2 regions of the Paraburkholderia sp. BGA-UO-ETr-F21 genome follow, and region 1 is predicted to be linked to the other one. Evidence: riboswitches for the same ligand, from Rfam matches in the RefSeq annotation. Region 1 holds a riboswitch; the other holds the start of a gene.

Evidence for each region. Region 1 has a riboswitch for thiamine pyrophosphate ahead of thiC (phosphomethylpyrimidine synthase ThiC). Riboswitches for the same ligand answer to the same signal wherever they lie in the genome.
Region 2: linked by a shared signal. The riboswitch ahead of AC57B1_RS10485 (FAD-dependent oxidoreductase) and the one ahead of thiC (phosphomethylpyrimidine synthase ThiC) in region 1 are both predicted to bind thiamine pyrophosphate.

What each region holds. Positions count from the first base shown of each region.
Region 1 is NZ_JCAQOY010000040.1:940,752-947,928, reverse strand. It holds gene AC57B1_RS36695 (GreA/GreB family elongation factor) at 643-1,053, shown strand; TPP riboswitch at 1,203-1,321, shown strand; gene thiC (phosphomethylpyrimidine synthase ThiC) at 1,416-3,347, shown strand; gene AC57B1_RS36685 (YMGG-like glycine zipper-containing protein) at 3,612-3,824, shown strand; gene AC57B1_RS36680 (hypothetical protein) at 4,087-4,578, shown strand; gene AC57B1_RS36675 (L-lactate permease) at 4,903-6,501, shown strand; gene AC57B1_RS36670 (DMT family transporter) at 7,075-7,177, shown strand, end outside.
Region 2 is NZ_JCAQOY010000014.1:78,550-85,726, reverse strand. It holds gene thiE (thiamine phosphate synthase) at 1-908, opposite strand, end outside; gene AC57B1_RS10495 (thiazole synthase) at 905-1,720, opposite strand; gene thiS (sulfur carrier protein ThiS) at 1,767-1,964, opposite strand; gene AC57B1_RS10485 (FAD-dependent oxidoreductase) at 2,046-3,176, opposite strand; TPP riboswitch at 3,394-3,518, opposite strand; gene AC57B1_RS10480 (ABC transporter ATP-binding protein/permease) at 3,931-5,682, shown strand; gene AC57B1_RS10475 (SDR family NAD(P)-dependent oxidoreductase) at 5,679-6,488, shown strand; gene AC57B1_RS10470 (hypothetical protein) at 6,685-7,152, shown strand.

The sequences.
Region 1 (7,177 bases):
CCGTATCTGCCACGTCGATTCCACAGAACGCGTTGAATGCACAGGGCATAGCGATCTGTGTTTCGGCATGAGCCGCCGTGCGTTGCTGCGGATCTTTGAGTGGTCGATCCTCCCGCCGCCTGGTTGAGTGGATGCTCAAGCAAGGTCGACGATGATTCGGCCTCCGTAACTTTCGGGCAGGCGGCGGTCTGGCCGGACTACGGTCCGCGCGCTTTGCCAACGGCTGTCGGCCGATAGCGCATGGTGAACGACGGTCCTTGGCGGCGAGTCGGGAGACACGCCTCGGCCTTGTGCTACAGTCGGTAGAGATTAGCCCCGTGCTAACATTCAGCTTTCGATCGCGCCGCGTGCAACTGTATCGTGGCGCCCGCTTCCCCTCTTTCGCTATCCACCGGCCACCTCGATGCGCTTTCCGACTTTCCGTGCCCACTTCCGCTTGCGCCCTCGCCGCGCAACCGGCTGCGCGCGCGCGGAATTCATGCCGCGTCGCGCCGGCGAGCCGTCCCGAACGCTCCCGCTCCACGCCGCCCGGCGCCCGATTTAACGCTGCTCGCTCCATTGCCTGAGCCGCGTTGTCGGGCTCCGGGCCGATCTCATCCGCACGCTGTTCCCCTACATGCAGATCGAATTGGAGTACCCATCGTGAAAAAGACAAAAACCTGTTACCTCACCGAACTCGACGTCACCCGTCTCGAGAAGCACGCAGCCGCGCCCGGCGCCGACGCGCGTTTGCAAGACATGCTCGACGACGTGTTGGAGCGCGCCGTGATCGTCGACTCGCACGAGATTCCGGCCAATATCGTCACGATGAATTCGCAAGCCACGCTGGTCGACGAAACCAGCGGCGAGCACATGACCTGGACCGTGGTCTATCCGCCGAACGCGGACTTCGCGCATGGCCGCCTGAACGTGTTCTCGCCCGCCGGCCTCGCCTTGCTCGGCGCCAAACGCGGCGAGCGCATCCGCTTCACGCCGCCGAGCGGCACGGAGAAAGTGCTGAAGCTCGAAAAGATCCTCTTTCAGCCCGAAGCCGCCGACAATTTCACGCTGTAAGCACAGCGCAATGGCGTAGCAACGCGTGTTGCGCCGCTTCATGACGGCCCCCGAATACGGCAATGCCGCATGGCTTGCCGCTGTGATATCCGCCATCCGATGTTCGAAGACGGGTTGCCAAGCAGCGTGTGGCCGGTGTATCGTGTGCGCTGCTAACGCGGGGGTCCTGCGTCGCACGGAGGTTGGAGGTCCGTGCTGCGCGGGTGAGAAATACCCTTTGAACCTGATCTGGATAATGCCAGCGCAGGGAAGCGTGCGGAATTCGCACTCCAGCTCTACAGCCTCATCTCTCGCGATTTCCGACAACTTCCGTCTCGTCTCCTGCTTAGCCGCCCCACATAGCTTTGCACAGGAGATATTGCATGAACGCCAACCCGAAGTTCCTTTCCGCCGACGCTCACGTCGATGAAGCCGCCGTCGCGCCGCTGCCGAATTCCCGCAAGGTCTATGTGACCGGCTCGCGTGCCGATATCCGCGTGCCGATGCGCGAAATCTCGCAGGCCGACACGCCCGACAGTTTCGGCGGCGAAAAGAATCCGCCGGTCTATGTCTACGACACGTCGGGCCCGTACTCGGACCCGGAAGCCAAAATCGATATCCGCGCCGGTCTGCCGGCACTGCGTCAGGCGTGGATCGAAGAGCGCGGCGACACCGAAGCGCTGACGGGCCTGTCGAGCGACTTCAGCCGCGAGCGCGCCGCCGACACGGCGACCGCCGAATTGCGCTTCCAGGGCCTGCACCGCACGCCGCGCCGCGCGATCGCCGGCAAGAACGTCTCGCAAATGCACTACGCGAAAAAAGGCATCGTCACGCCGGAAATGGAGTACATCGCGATTCGTGAGAACCAGCGCCGCGCCGAGTATCTGGAAAGCCTTAAGACGAGCGGCCCGAACGGCGAAAAGCTCGCCGCGATGATGGGCCGCCAGCATCCTGGGCAGGCGTTCGGCGCGAGCGCGTTCGGTCCGAATGGCCTCACCGAAATCACGCCGGAATTCGTGCGCGAAGAAGTGGCGCGCGGCCGCGCGATCATCCCGAACAACATCAATCACCCGGAAAGCGAGCCGATGATCATCGGCCGCAACTTCCTCGTGAAGGTGAATGCGAACATCGGCAACTCGGCGGTGACGTCCTCGATCGGCGAGGAAGTCGACAAGATGACGTGGGCGATCCGCTGGGGCGGCGATACGGTGATGGATCTGTCCACCGGCAAGCACATTCACGAAACGCGCGAGTGGATCATCCGCAATTCGCCGGTGCCGATCGGCACGGTGCCGATCTACCAGGCGCTGGAAAAGGTCAACGGCAAGGCCGAAGACCTGACGTGGGAAATCTTCCGCGACACGCTCATCGAGCAGGCTGAGCAGGGCGTCGACTACTTCACGATTCACGCGGGCGTGCGTCTGCAATACGTGCCGCTCACGGCCAAGCGCATGACCGGCATCGTCTCGCGCGGCGGTTCGATCATGGCCAAGTGGTGTCTCGCTCATCACAAGGAAAGCTTCCTGTACGAGCATTTCGAAGACATCTGCGAAATCATGAAGGCGTATGACGTGGCCTTCTCGCTCGGCGACGGCCTGCGTCCCGGCTCGATCTACGATGCCAACGACGAAGCGCAACTCGGCGAATTGAAGACGCTAGGCGAACTCACGCAGATCGCGTGGAAGCACGACGTGCAGACCATGATCGAAGGCCCCGGCCATGTGCCGATGCAACTCATCAAGGAGAACATGGACCTGCAACTGGAATGGTGCGACGAAGCGCCGTTCTACACGCTCGGACCGCTGACCACCGACATCGCGCCGGGTTACGACCATATCACCTCGGGCATTGGCGCTGCGATGATCGGCTGGTTCGGCACGGCCATGCTCTGCTACGTGACGCCGAAGGAACACCTGGGCTTGCCGAACAAGGACGACGTCAAGACCGGCATCATCACCTACAAGCTCGCCGCGCATGCCGCCGATCTGGCGAAGGGCCACCCGGGCGCGCAGGTGCGTGACAACGCGCTCTCCAAGGCGCGCTTCGAATTCCGTTGGGAGGACCAGTTCAACCTCGGCCTCGATCCGGACAAGGCGCGCGAATTCCACGACGAAACGCTGCCGAAGGATTCGGCCAAGGTCGCGCATTTCTGCTCGATGTGCGGCCCGCACTTCTGCTCGATGAAAATCACGCAGGACGTCCGCGAGTTCGCCGCGCAACAGGGCGTCACCGACGACGAAGCGTTGAAGAAAGGCATGGAGGTGAAGTCGATCGAGTTCATGAAAAAAGGCGCTGAGATTTATCAGCGGCAGTAAGGTTCGCACGCGGGTCGCGTGTTTTCGCGGTGCAGTCCAAGCCGCCACTCGATCCGCCAATCTTTGCATTGCAGCACCGAAGCCCGCCACTGGCGGGCTTTTCCGTTTACGGCTTCCGGGCACGTCGCATGCTAAAGGCAGGGAAACATTTGATTACGAAACCGACAGTTCGTTGACAAGCGCAAACATCTGGATACGGGCTGCGGCGATACCATCAAATGCAAGGAAGGTGTCGTTCCAACTACAACTACCGGAGTCAGCATCATGAAATCGATTCGTCAAATCGGCACGCTCGCGGCCATCGTGGCAGTCGTGGTGAGTCTTTCCGCGTGTGAAGGCATGAGCCGGCAAGGCCGCGATACGGCTATCGGCGCGGGCTTGGGCGGCGCCGCGGGCGCGGCGATCGGCGGCAATGCGCTGTCTACGATCGGTGGCGCAGCGGCGGGTGGCATTATCGGCAATCAGGTCGGGAAGTAAGCGGACGGCAGGTCGTAGCGCGATCCATCACATGACACGCACGAGGGGCGAGCGAAGCTCGACCCTCGGCGAGTTGGACACATCACTCATAAGCGCAACGCGCGCGACATGCGTTTTATGCTCGGGTTCATGCGGGTCGTGAATGGCGCTGCAATGGGGTGAAATAAGCCGTTACTGTTTTGCAATCCGGTCGGCGTCGCAGCAGCGTAAGCTGGTACCGTGACGCCCCAATGGCGGCGTTCGATTCAACCAGGAGCGCGTCATGAAGTCCCGCCTCATCAACACGGTGTGTGCGATCGGCCAGCGGTTGCCGCTGCGGTTTTCCCGTTCCTCCTTCCCTCGACTCTCATACACCGGCATGGCGCTTGGCGGCATGGCCTGCGCCCTCACCCTGTCCGGTTGCTACTACCCATACGGTTATTATCCGGCTGGCTATTACCCGTATTACGGCGCCGTGCCCGCGGCGGGTACGCAGCAGGCCGTGCCGATGGGCCAGGACGCTTCATACCCCGCGCAGCAGCAACAGGCGCAGGGTGGTCAGCAGAGCCCGCCTCCCACCTACGCGGTTGCCGCCCCGCCCGTGTATGTGGCGCCCGCACCTGCCTATCCGGTCTACTATCCGCCGCCGGTCTATCCGGCTTATTACGGCTATCCAGGCTGGTATGGTCCCTCGGTTTCGATCGGCTTCGGTTTTGGTGGCTACTGGGGTGGCCACGGTGGAGGCGGCGGGCACGGTCATGGCCATGGGCACTGACGCGTGCCGGCGCGTTTCGACTCATTGACGGTCTTGCCGTGAACTGCACGGCAGACCCTGCAGCACGCCGCCCCGCCGCGCTTCGCGCATGCTGCCTCACGCAAGCGCAACGCGGGTTCCCAGCCCTCGCCCGCTTCGCCCGCAGTTTCTTCTTGACGCAGCCCGACCGGGTTCTATGCTTGGGAAAGCCCCACCCAGTACCTGTTTAAATAAGCGATCCGGCCCGGCCCGCACGTACCGCCGACGCCCATCCGTCCTGCCAGAGCGACGCGTCCCATAAAAAGAAGTGCCGCGTCGAGTTCGAACAACAACGAAGGAGACGCGATGTTCCATCAACTACTCACCCCTGTCGGCAATTCGCTATTGCCATCGTTCCTGGTCGCGGCCTTACCGATCATCGTCGTGCTGCTCCTGCTCGGCTGGGCGCGGCGGCCGGCATGGCAGGCGTCGCTCGCGGGCCTGATCGTCGGCTTGATCGTGGCGATCTTTGTCTGGCAGTTTCCGGTGGGACTGGCGGTCGATTCGGTCGTGGCCGGCGCCGTATTCGCATGCTGGCCGGTCATGTGGATCGTGTTCGCGGCGATCCTGCTGTACAACATCTCGCAGCGCTCAGGGCGCTTCGCGGCCTTTCGCATGTGGATGATCGACAATCTGCCGAACGACCGGCGCGTGGTGCTGGTGGTGATCGGGTTTTCGTTCGGCGCGCTGCTCGAAGGGATCTCCGGCTTCGGCACGCCGGTCGCCATCACCAGTTCGTTGCTGATTCTGCTCGGCTTTCCCACGCTGGAAGCGCTCACCTTCACGCTGATCTTCAATACCGCACCAGTCGCCTTCGGCGCGCTCGGCGTGCCGATCACCGTGCTCGGCGCGGTCACGCACCTGCCGGCCGATTCGCTCGCCAAGATGGTCGGCCGCCAGTTGCCGTTCTTCGCCTTTCTACTGCCCTTCTATGTGATCAGCGTCTATGCGGGCTTTCGCAACATGCTGAAAGTGTGGCCGGTGCTGCTGGTATCGGGCGCGAGCTTTGCGCTGACGCAGTTCGTCGCCTCTAACTACGTGAACTACAGCCTGACCGACGTGTTGTCGTCGATGGTTTCGCTCATTCTGACGATCGCCTTCCTGCGCGTCTGGCGGCCCGCGGTTGACCCGAAATTCGCGGTCAACATCGACCGTGTCGGCGAGGTGCGCGGCAAGATCGGCGGCGGCCAGGGCTGGTATCCGTGGATCATCGTGTCGGTCGTGGTGATCGTCTGGACGGTGGCGAAAATCTTCCTGATCGGCGACGTCAAGGTGCCGTGGCCGGGGCTCGACAAGGCCGTCTTCATCACGCTGTACAACACGCCGTACGGCGCGGTATGGGACTTTCAGCCGCTCGCGACCGGCACCGCGATTCTCGTTGCCGCGCTCATCACCACCTTCGTGGTCGGCCTGAGCGCGCGCGAGTTTGGCGCGGCCATCGCCGACACGTGGGTGCAAACGCGCATCGCAATCCTGACGGTAGCGACCATCGTCGGGCTCGCGTATCTGATGAACTACTCGGGGCTCACCTACACGCTCGGGCTGGGCGTCGCCTCGGTCGGACCGTTCTTTCCGCTGGTGTCGGCGTTCCTTGGCTGGGTCGCGGTGTTCCTGTCCGGCAGCGATACGTCGGGCAACGCCCTGTTCGGCAATCTGCAGGTGGTGGCGGCCAATCAGTTGAATCTCAACCCGATCCTGATGGCGGCGACGAATTCGTCGGGCGGCGTGATGGGCAAGATGATCTCGCCGCAAAACATCTCGACCGGCGTGGCCACCACCGAGCTTAAAGGCAAGGAAGGCGTGGTGTTCGCCAAGACGTTCAAGCATTCGATTCTGTTGACGGTGCTGCTCGGCGTGCTGGTCTGGCTACAGCAGAATTTCCTGCAGTGGATGATTCCGCACTGAGGGGGTGGCGCTCGTTCCGGCGGGATTGCGTACCGAGGGCGTGGCGCTCTCGTACTGGCGAAATTCCGTACCGAAGGCGTGGCGCTCGTACCGGCGGGATTCCGTACCGAAGGCGTGGCGCTCGTACCGAGGGAATTCTGTACTGAGGGCGTTGCTTACGGTGGGAACGACACGCTTGGAATACTACGCACTGAGACGGGTTTCGCCAAGTCGCGCCGGGTCGCGTCTGGTCGGCTCAAGCAGCTGGCCCGGCGCGCCCGACCCGCGCTTGCGCCGCATGCACACCACCCCCGCCAGCGAGCCATCGACCGCAAAATAATTCACGACGCTCAAGCAGACACCATATCCTGCCTGAGCCCCTCCCCTCCATCACACCGTCCTGATCGCAATTTTTCTCACATCAGCGTGAGAATTGCTCGTTTTGCGCACGCCGCCCTTACACTTACGATCACGACTATCAGACGCCTTTCATCTCCCGGATCTTGCCGTTTCATTCCAGCCTGAAACGTTTCGCACGATTGCGCTGCTACGATGCGCGGGCGTCTCGACTCAACCGCGCGAGGCGCCATCCCGATGAATGCCAAGAACCTGCTGCAACTGCTGATCCTCGCCGCCCTATGGGGCGCGTCGTTCCTGTTTATCCGCGTCGGCGTCACCGACTTCGGCGTCGCACCGT
Region 2 (7,177 bases), on a different contig from region 1:
CCTTGCGGCTCGGTCGGCATGACCTTGGTGGTGGTTGGAAACACCGCGCCCAGTGCAATGTAGCTTGGCCGGAAATGCAGCGCTTTCAGAATTTCGTAGAAACCGTGGGTCGACAGGCCGAGACGCACGCCGCCCGCCGCGAGCGCGGCGAGGTCAGCTGTATGCACGTCTTCCTGACCGAGGTGGACGCCGTACGCGCCGGCTTCGAGCGCGGCCTGCCAGTGGTCGTTGATGAAGACCTGAGCGTCGTACTGGCGGCCAACGGCCACGCAGCGAGCGATTTCGCGCATCAATTCGTCGGCGGGTTCGGCGGATTTGCGGCGCAGTTGCACTGTCTTCACGCCAAAGCCCACTACCCGTTCGACCCATTCAGCGGTCGGCAGCACCGGATACAGGCCGAGCCGCTCGGGACAGCGTGCAAAAGCCTGCGGCGGCGCCTCGGGCAAGCCGGCCAGACGCGGAAAGTGGGCGATATCGGCGGGAAAAGCGTCGTCGGCACGGGTTTCGTCGCCGTCGCGCCAGGCCAGCGCCAGGACCAGCGCGTCATGCGGATCGAAACCGCAGTCGAGGAAAGCCGCCAGCGCGGGAATCCAGTCTTCCGCCAGATGGCCTTCCAGGCGGTATTTTTCACCGCCCAGATGCAGCGTGGCCTTTTCCTCGGCGGCTTCGATCACGCCAGCGCCGTGCACCAGCCAGCGCGCCATCTGTTCGCCGTGCTGCTGCGCGTCGGCAATCAAAATCAGGTCGCCGCCGTTTAGTTGCTCCGGCGCGGTCAGACAGATGCGCCACTGCGCATGCGTCGGCGGCCAGTCGCCCAGCCGGGCGCGAATGCGCTCAGCGGCTTCAGTGAGTTCGTCGGCGGGCGGCCAGAAGAGGTCGCGATCCTTCAATGTCAAAGTCTGCGTCATGCGGCGCTCCCGTCTTGATGCCAGAACGGCATGCCGACCACCGGCGTGCTCGCGTGCGCGCTTTCGCGCGCGGCCATCGGCCCCGCCAGAAAAGCCTGGCGGCCCGCTTCAACGCCCAGCGCGAAGGCGCGCGCCATGGCGTCGGGGTGCGTGGCCTGTGAGACGGCGGTGTTCAGCAGCACGCCGTCGAAGCCCCATTCCATGACCTGCGCCGCATGCGAAGGCACGCCGAGTCCGGCGTCGACGATCAGCGGCACGTCCGGCAGCCGCTCGCGCAACACGCGCAGGCCGTACGGATTGATCACGCCCTTGCCGGTGCCGATCGGCGCGCCCCACGGCATCAGCGCTTCACAGCCGGCGTCCAGCAGACGGCGGCCGATCACGAGATCTTCCGTGCAGTACGGCAGCACCTTGAAGCCGTCCTTGACCAGTTGCGCGGCCGCTTCGATCAGGCCGACAGGGTCGGGCTGCAACGTATAGTCGTCGCCGATCAGTTCGAGCTTGATCCACTCGGTTTCGAAAATTTCGCGCGCCATATGCGCGGTCGTCACCGCCTCGCCGACGGTCAGGCAACCGGCCGTATTTGGCAGCAGCGGTACGCCGTGGCGCTTGAGGAGGTCGAAGAAGCCCGCTTCCGCGCCGCCTGCGTTCATTTGCCGGCGCAGCGCGACGGTCACCATGCCGGGGCGCGCCGCGTCGATGGAATCGGACAGCGATTGCAGCGACGGATAGCGCGAGGTGCCGAGCAGCACACGGCTCGCGAAGGTCTGGCCGTAGAGCGTGAGCGCGTCGGCAGTTTGGGAGGAGGTCATTTGCATAATCCTTGGTTTCCTGCAATCGGGCATCCCGGCGAGGCGCTCAGCCGCCGGCCACGGGTTGCACGACATCGAGCTTGTCGCCCGCCTGCAGCGCGCGCGCCGCATGCTGGGTGCGCGCCACGAAATCGCCGTTCAGCGCGACCGCGAACGGCGGACGTGCGCCGTACACGGCGAGCGCGTCGGCGACAGTCGCGCCTTCGGGTAGCGACAACGGCTTCTGATTGATATGAATGTCCATGGTGTTCGAATACGGTTCAATCGATGGCGAAAGCGGCATGGTATGCGGCGCTCGTTTGGGTGTGGACCACTTGCGCAACGCTCATGCCGGCTCCCGCGCGGCGTCCAGTTGAAAGACCTCGCTCCAGCGCGCATCGCGCTGCCAGTCGGCGAAAGCATCGGCGTCGACGATGCGGCCGTCGAGCAGCGCCGCGGCGAAGCGCACGGCTTCGTCGGCGACTTCGGGCACGATCATGTAGCCGTGCCGGTACAGGCCGTTCACGCGCAGCGTCTGCGCGCCATCCCACAGCAAGGCCGGACGGTGGTCCGGCAAAGTTGGGCGGCACTGCGAATTCAGTTCGAGGATGCGTGCCTCGCCGAAGCCGGGATGCACGGAAAACGCCGCGCTCAGCAGTTCGAGGGCCGAGCGCACGCTGACCGGCGACATGTCCTCGCCTTCCACTTCGGTGGCGCCGATCACGTAGAGATCGTCCTGCTTCGGCGCGATATAGAGCGGATAGCGCGGATGCAGCAGCCGCACCGGCCGCGTCAGCTTGATACCGGGCGCATGCACGCGCGCGACTTCGCCGCGAATGCCGCGCAGAGTGGGCAGCACGGGTTTCGCGCCGAGGCCGCGGCAGTCGATCGTGACGCGGGCGGGCGGCAGAGCGTGATCGTCGACCGCCGTATTCCAGTGCGTTTCGACGCCACGTTGCGCGAGGCCCGCAGCCAGCGCGCTCAGCACCTGACGGTTATCCAGCTGGCCTTCATGTGGCAACAGCCAGCCCTGATTGAAACGGCCCGCCAACGCGGGCTCGGCGGCGCCGAGTTGCGCGCCCGACAGCGTGACGAAACCGCCGTCCAGCAATTCAGCCGGCGCATTGGAGCGCACGCGGCGCTCGAACAGCGGTGCCTCGGTGCGGTCGGCGTGATGCCAGACGACCAGCGTGCCATTGCGCTGAAAGAACACCGGCTCGGGCAACTCGGCAAGCACTTGCGGCCATGTATCGAGCGAACTCGCGCCAAGGCGCGTGATGAGCAGCTCGGCACTCGCGGCTTCCGCGAGCGGCGCAAGCATGGCCGCGGCGACCCACGCTGCGGCTTGCGAACCGGCGGCATCGCCTCGCTCATACAGCGCCACGCGATGCCCCTCACCGGCGAGACGCCACGCGACCAGCCGCCCGCACAGGCCACCGCCGAGAACGGCGAAATCGGGTTGCGCAGAACGCGTCATCGTGCGCACTCCCATTCAGGATGGCAAGCAAAGGCAAAGCGGCACGGCGCACCAGCGGCGTGACGAAGAGCAAAACACATATCTGAAGAATAGGCGGTCATCGAGTCCTTTCCGTACGGCCAACAAAACGCACGTACCCAGGACGAAACCGGCGGGTGAGGCCGGCCGGGCAATGCGCGTTCCAATGACTAACGCCGCCCGGCGGGGAATGGAAGACTGGCTGCTTCCGGAAACTTCCCGCGCCGGTATTACCCGGATCGGGTGCAAAGGGTCTCTCTCAGCCTCGCCGCCGCAGCATGAAAACCATGCCGCCTGTGGCGCGAAGCACCCCTGTTTCGTCGAAGTCCATTAGACCATAAAAGACGCGCCCCTCGCAAACCAGCGCCCCGCCGCGCCGCACGCGGTTTGATCCGGCACCATCTTTCGCTTAATCAATACGGCCTGGGGCGGTGCTCTGGCACAATGCCAGCACAGATGCCGCACGAACGCGGCGCGGCCGGCGCACCAGACGGCCACGCCGCGTTCGCGCGGTATCGGGGCGAGGTCTCGCGGCGCAACTTAATTTTCGCTTAAGGGCTTCGCGCCAGAATCGGACGCTCACCCGCGCGTGCGTTCGTCGAGCACGACGCCCGGGCCTGTACCGCAAACCCGCCGCAGGGCAGCCCGCAGACGGACCTGCCCCGCTGGGTCAGCCCCACATGGGTCAGCCCCAATGGGCCAGCCCCTAATGGGCCAGCACTACTTCAGGATGCTCATGACACCGAATACCACTGCCAGCCCCGCGCTGCCGCCCGACGAAAAAGTCTCCGCCTGGAGCCTGATCAAACCCTACTGGGTTTCCGAAGAACGAAAAACGGCATGGGGCCTGCTCATCGCGATCATCGTGATGAATCTGCTCGTAGTGTGGATCAACGTGCGCCTGAATCGCTGGAGCGCCGACTTCTACAACGCGCTGCAAACCAAGAACGTGCACGACTTCCCGCACCTTCTGATGGTGTTCTCGGCGCTCGCGTTCGGCTTCATCATCCTCGCGGTGTACGGCCGTTACCTGCGCCAGATGCTCGGCTTTCGCTGGCGCCAGTGGCTGACCACGCGCTACCTGAACGAGTGGTTGAATGACAGCGCGTTCTACCGGATCGAACGCGACCGCCTCGCCGACAACCCCGACCAGCGGATCAGCGACGATCTGCAATCGTTCGCCACCAGCACCCTTTCACTCACGCTCGACCTGCTCTCCACGGTCGTCACGCTGGTGTCGTTCATCACGATCCTGTGGTCGCTTGCCGGCGCGCTGACCATTTCGCTCGGCGGCATGCCGATCGAGATCCCCGGCTATATGGTGTGGGCCGCGGCACTCTACGCCGTGGTCGGTTCGCTGATCATCCAGAAGGTCGGCCATCCGCTCGTGCCGATCAACTACCAGGCGCAGAAAGTCGAGGCGGATTTCCGTTTCGGCCTGATCCGTCTGCGTGAAAACGCCGAGCAGATCGCCTTCTACAACGGTATGGAAACCGAGAAGAAGAACGCACACTCGCTGTTCGGCCGCATCCGCGACAACTGGTGGCAGGTGATGAAGTACACCAAGCGCCTCACGTTCGTGCTGAGCTTCTACGGCCAGATCGCGATCATCTTTCCGCTGGTGGTCGCCGCGCCCCGCTACTTCGCCGGCGCCTTCACGTTCGGTGTGCTGATGCAGATTTCCAGCGCATTCGGCACCGTCAGCGACTCGTTCTCGTGGTTCATCAACAGTTACGGCACCTTGGTCGAATGGCGCGCCACCGTGAACCGGTTGCGTGAATTCAAGCGCGTCGTGCACGCACCGCGGCTGAAGGAATCGGTCTCGCCGGCAACCGCGCACGGCGGCATCAATCTGCATTTCGTCGACGAAGACCAGCTCTCCACCGAGGGCCTCAAACTCGCCCTGCCTAACGGCAACCCGCTGTCGCGCATTCGCGATGTGGCGATCCGGCCGGGCTCGCGCTGGCTGGTGCGCGGCCCGTCGGGTTCAGGCAAGAGCACGCTGATGCGCGCCCTCGCCGGCCTGTGGCCGTTCGGCGACGGCTCGATCGACGCCCCGGTCAACGCGCGCATCATGTTCATCCCGCAGGTCAGCTATATGCCGATCGGCACCCTCAAGGCGGCGCTCGCCTACCCCTCCTCCGTGGACACCTACACCGACGACGAATGCCGCGAAGCGCTCGTCGTCTGCCACCTGTCGGAATACGCGGACCGTCTGCAGGAATCGGGACACTGGACCCGCATTCTGTCGCCGGGCGAACAACAGCGCCTCGCCGCCGCGCGCGTGCTGCTGCACAAGCCGGACTATCTGTTCCTCGACGAAGCGACCAGCGCGCTCGACGCGGACAACGAGGCGCGCCTGTATCGCCTGTTCACGGAACGGCTGCCGAAGGCGGCGATTGTCAGTGTCGCGCATCGCGAGTCGCTCGCTGCGTTCCATGACGAGACGCTCGAGGTCGAGCGCTCGGACGAAGCGATCGCCGCATGAGCGTCATAAGCGCCATCGCCGACCTGAACGACGCGGGCAGCGCCGGATTCGAGCGTGTCGTGCTGATCACCGGCGCCGGCTCCGGCATTGGCGCCGCACTGGCCCGGCGCATCGCCGCGCCGCGCTCGGCCCTGATGCTGCACGCACGCGGCGCCGATCACGAAGCGCGCCTACGACTCGCGCAAGTCGCCGCCGATTGCAGCGCAAACGGCGCACGCTGCGCGACGGTGTTCGGCGATCTAGCCGAACGCGGCGCCGCGGAACACGTGATCCATCAAACGCTGGCGAACTTCGGCGCGCTCGATCAACTGGTCGCCAACGCCGGACACGCGCAGCGCCAAACGCTGAATGCGCTCGATGCCGACGCGTTGAGCGCAGCCTTCGCGGCCATGCCGGCCGCGTTCGCGGCGCTCGTCAAACGTGCGACACCCGCGCTGGAAACGTCGAAGCGCGGCCGCGTGGTCGCGCTCAGCTCGTTCGTCGCGCACCGCTACCGCGTGGACACGCCGTTTGCCGCAACGGCCGCCGCGAAAGCGGCGCTCGAATCGCTGGCGAAAACCGCGGCTGCGGAACTCGCGCCGCACGGCGTGACAGTCAATTGCGTGGCGCCCGGCTATACCCGTAAAGATCGCGGACCGAGTGCCGATAATGCGTCGGTGTGGACTCGCGCCGCCGAAGCGACGCCGCTCGGCCATGTCGCCGAGCCCACGGATATCGCCGCGCTGATCGCATTCCTGCTCTCCGACGAAGCGCGCCACATCACCGGCCAGGTGATCCACGTCGACGGCGGCCTGACGCTCGGCTGAGCGACGCACTGCACTCCACGCCGCCCAACGCAACGCAACGCGGCGCAACATTCCGAAACACGCGAGAAGAGTTCGAAAGCATTTGCGAAGCGGGCAAGCTGTTCCGCGCTTTGAAAATGCCCTCCGGCGGCGACGATAGTCGTGCGGGCCGTACCACGTCCTGCCCCACGTCATTCACCGCTACTGGATTCCCGACATGTCATTCGATCGCCGCTCCCATCCTTTGACCCCGCGTCTCGCGCTTGCGCTCGGCGCGCTGCTCGTCACGAGCGCCGCTTATGCGGCACAAGCGAACCAGGCCAACCCGGCTAACGAGCCCGCCGACGTTTGCCCCGCGCTCAAGCACATCGTCGACGCCACTGATTTCCGGCAGTTGCAGACCCAAGCCGCCGCACAACTGCCTGGCACCGAAAGCGCCGACGACTGCCGCGCCAACTCGCACGCCTACGACTGCCACTGGCGCGCGCACTGGCAAGCGGACGGCGTCGTCTCCGATCCGCTGGAAGAATTCGGCGCCGACATCGCTGCCTGCTTCCCGAACGTCGTGCACGACATCAATACGCCGACGCGCCAGCATTTCATCGTGACCACCCCCGCGCGGCGCGTCAGCGTCACGGCAAGCGTGCAAGGGCAAAACGAATTGCGCCTGCGCGTCACGCGCTGAACGTGAGCCTGATCGCCGTTGTCCG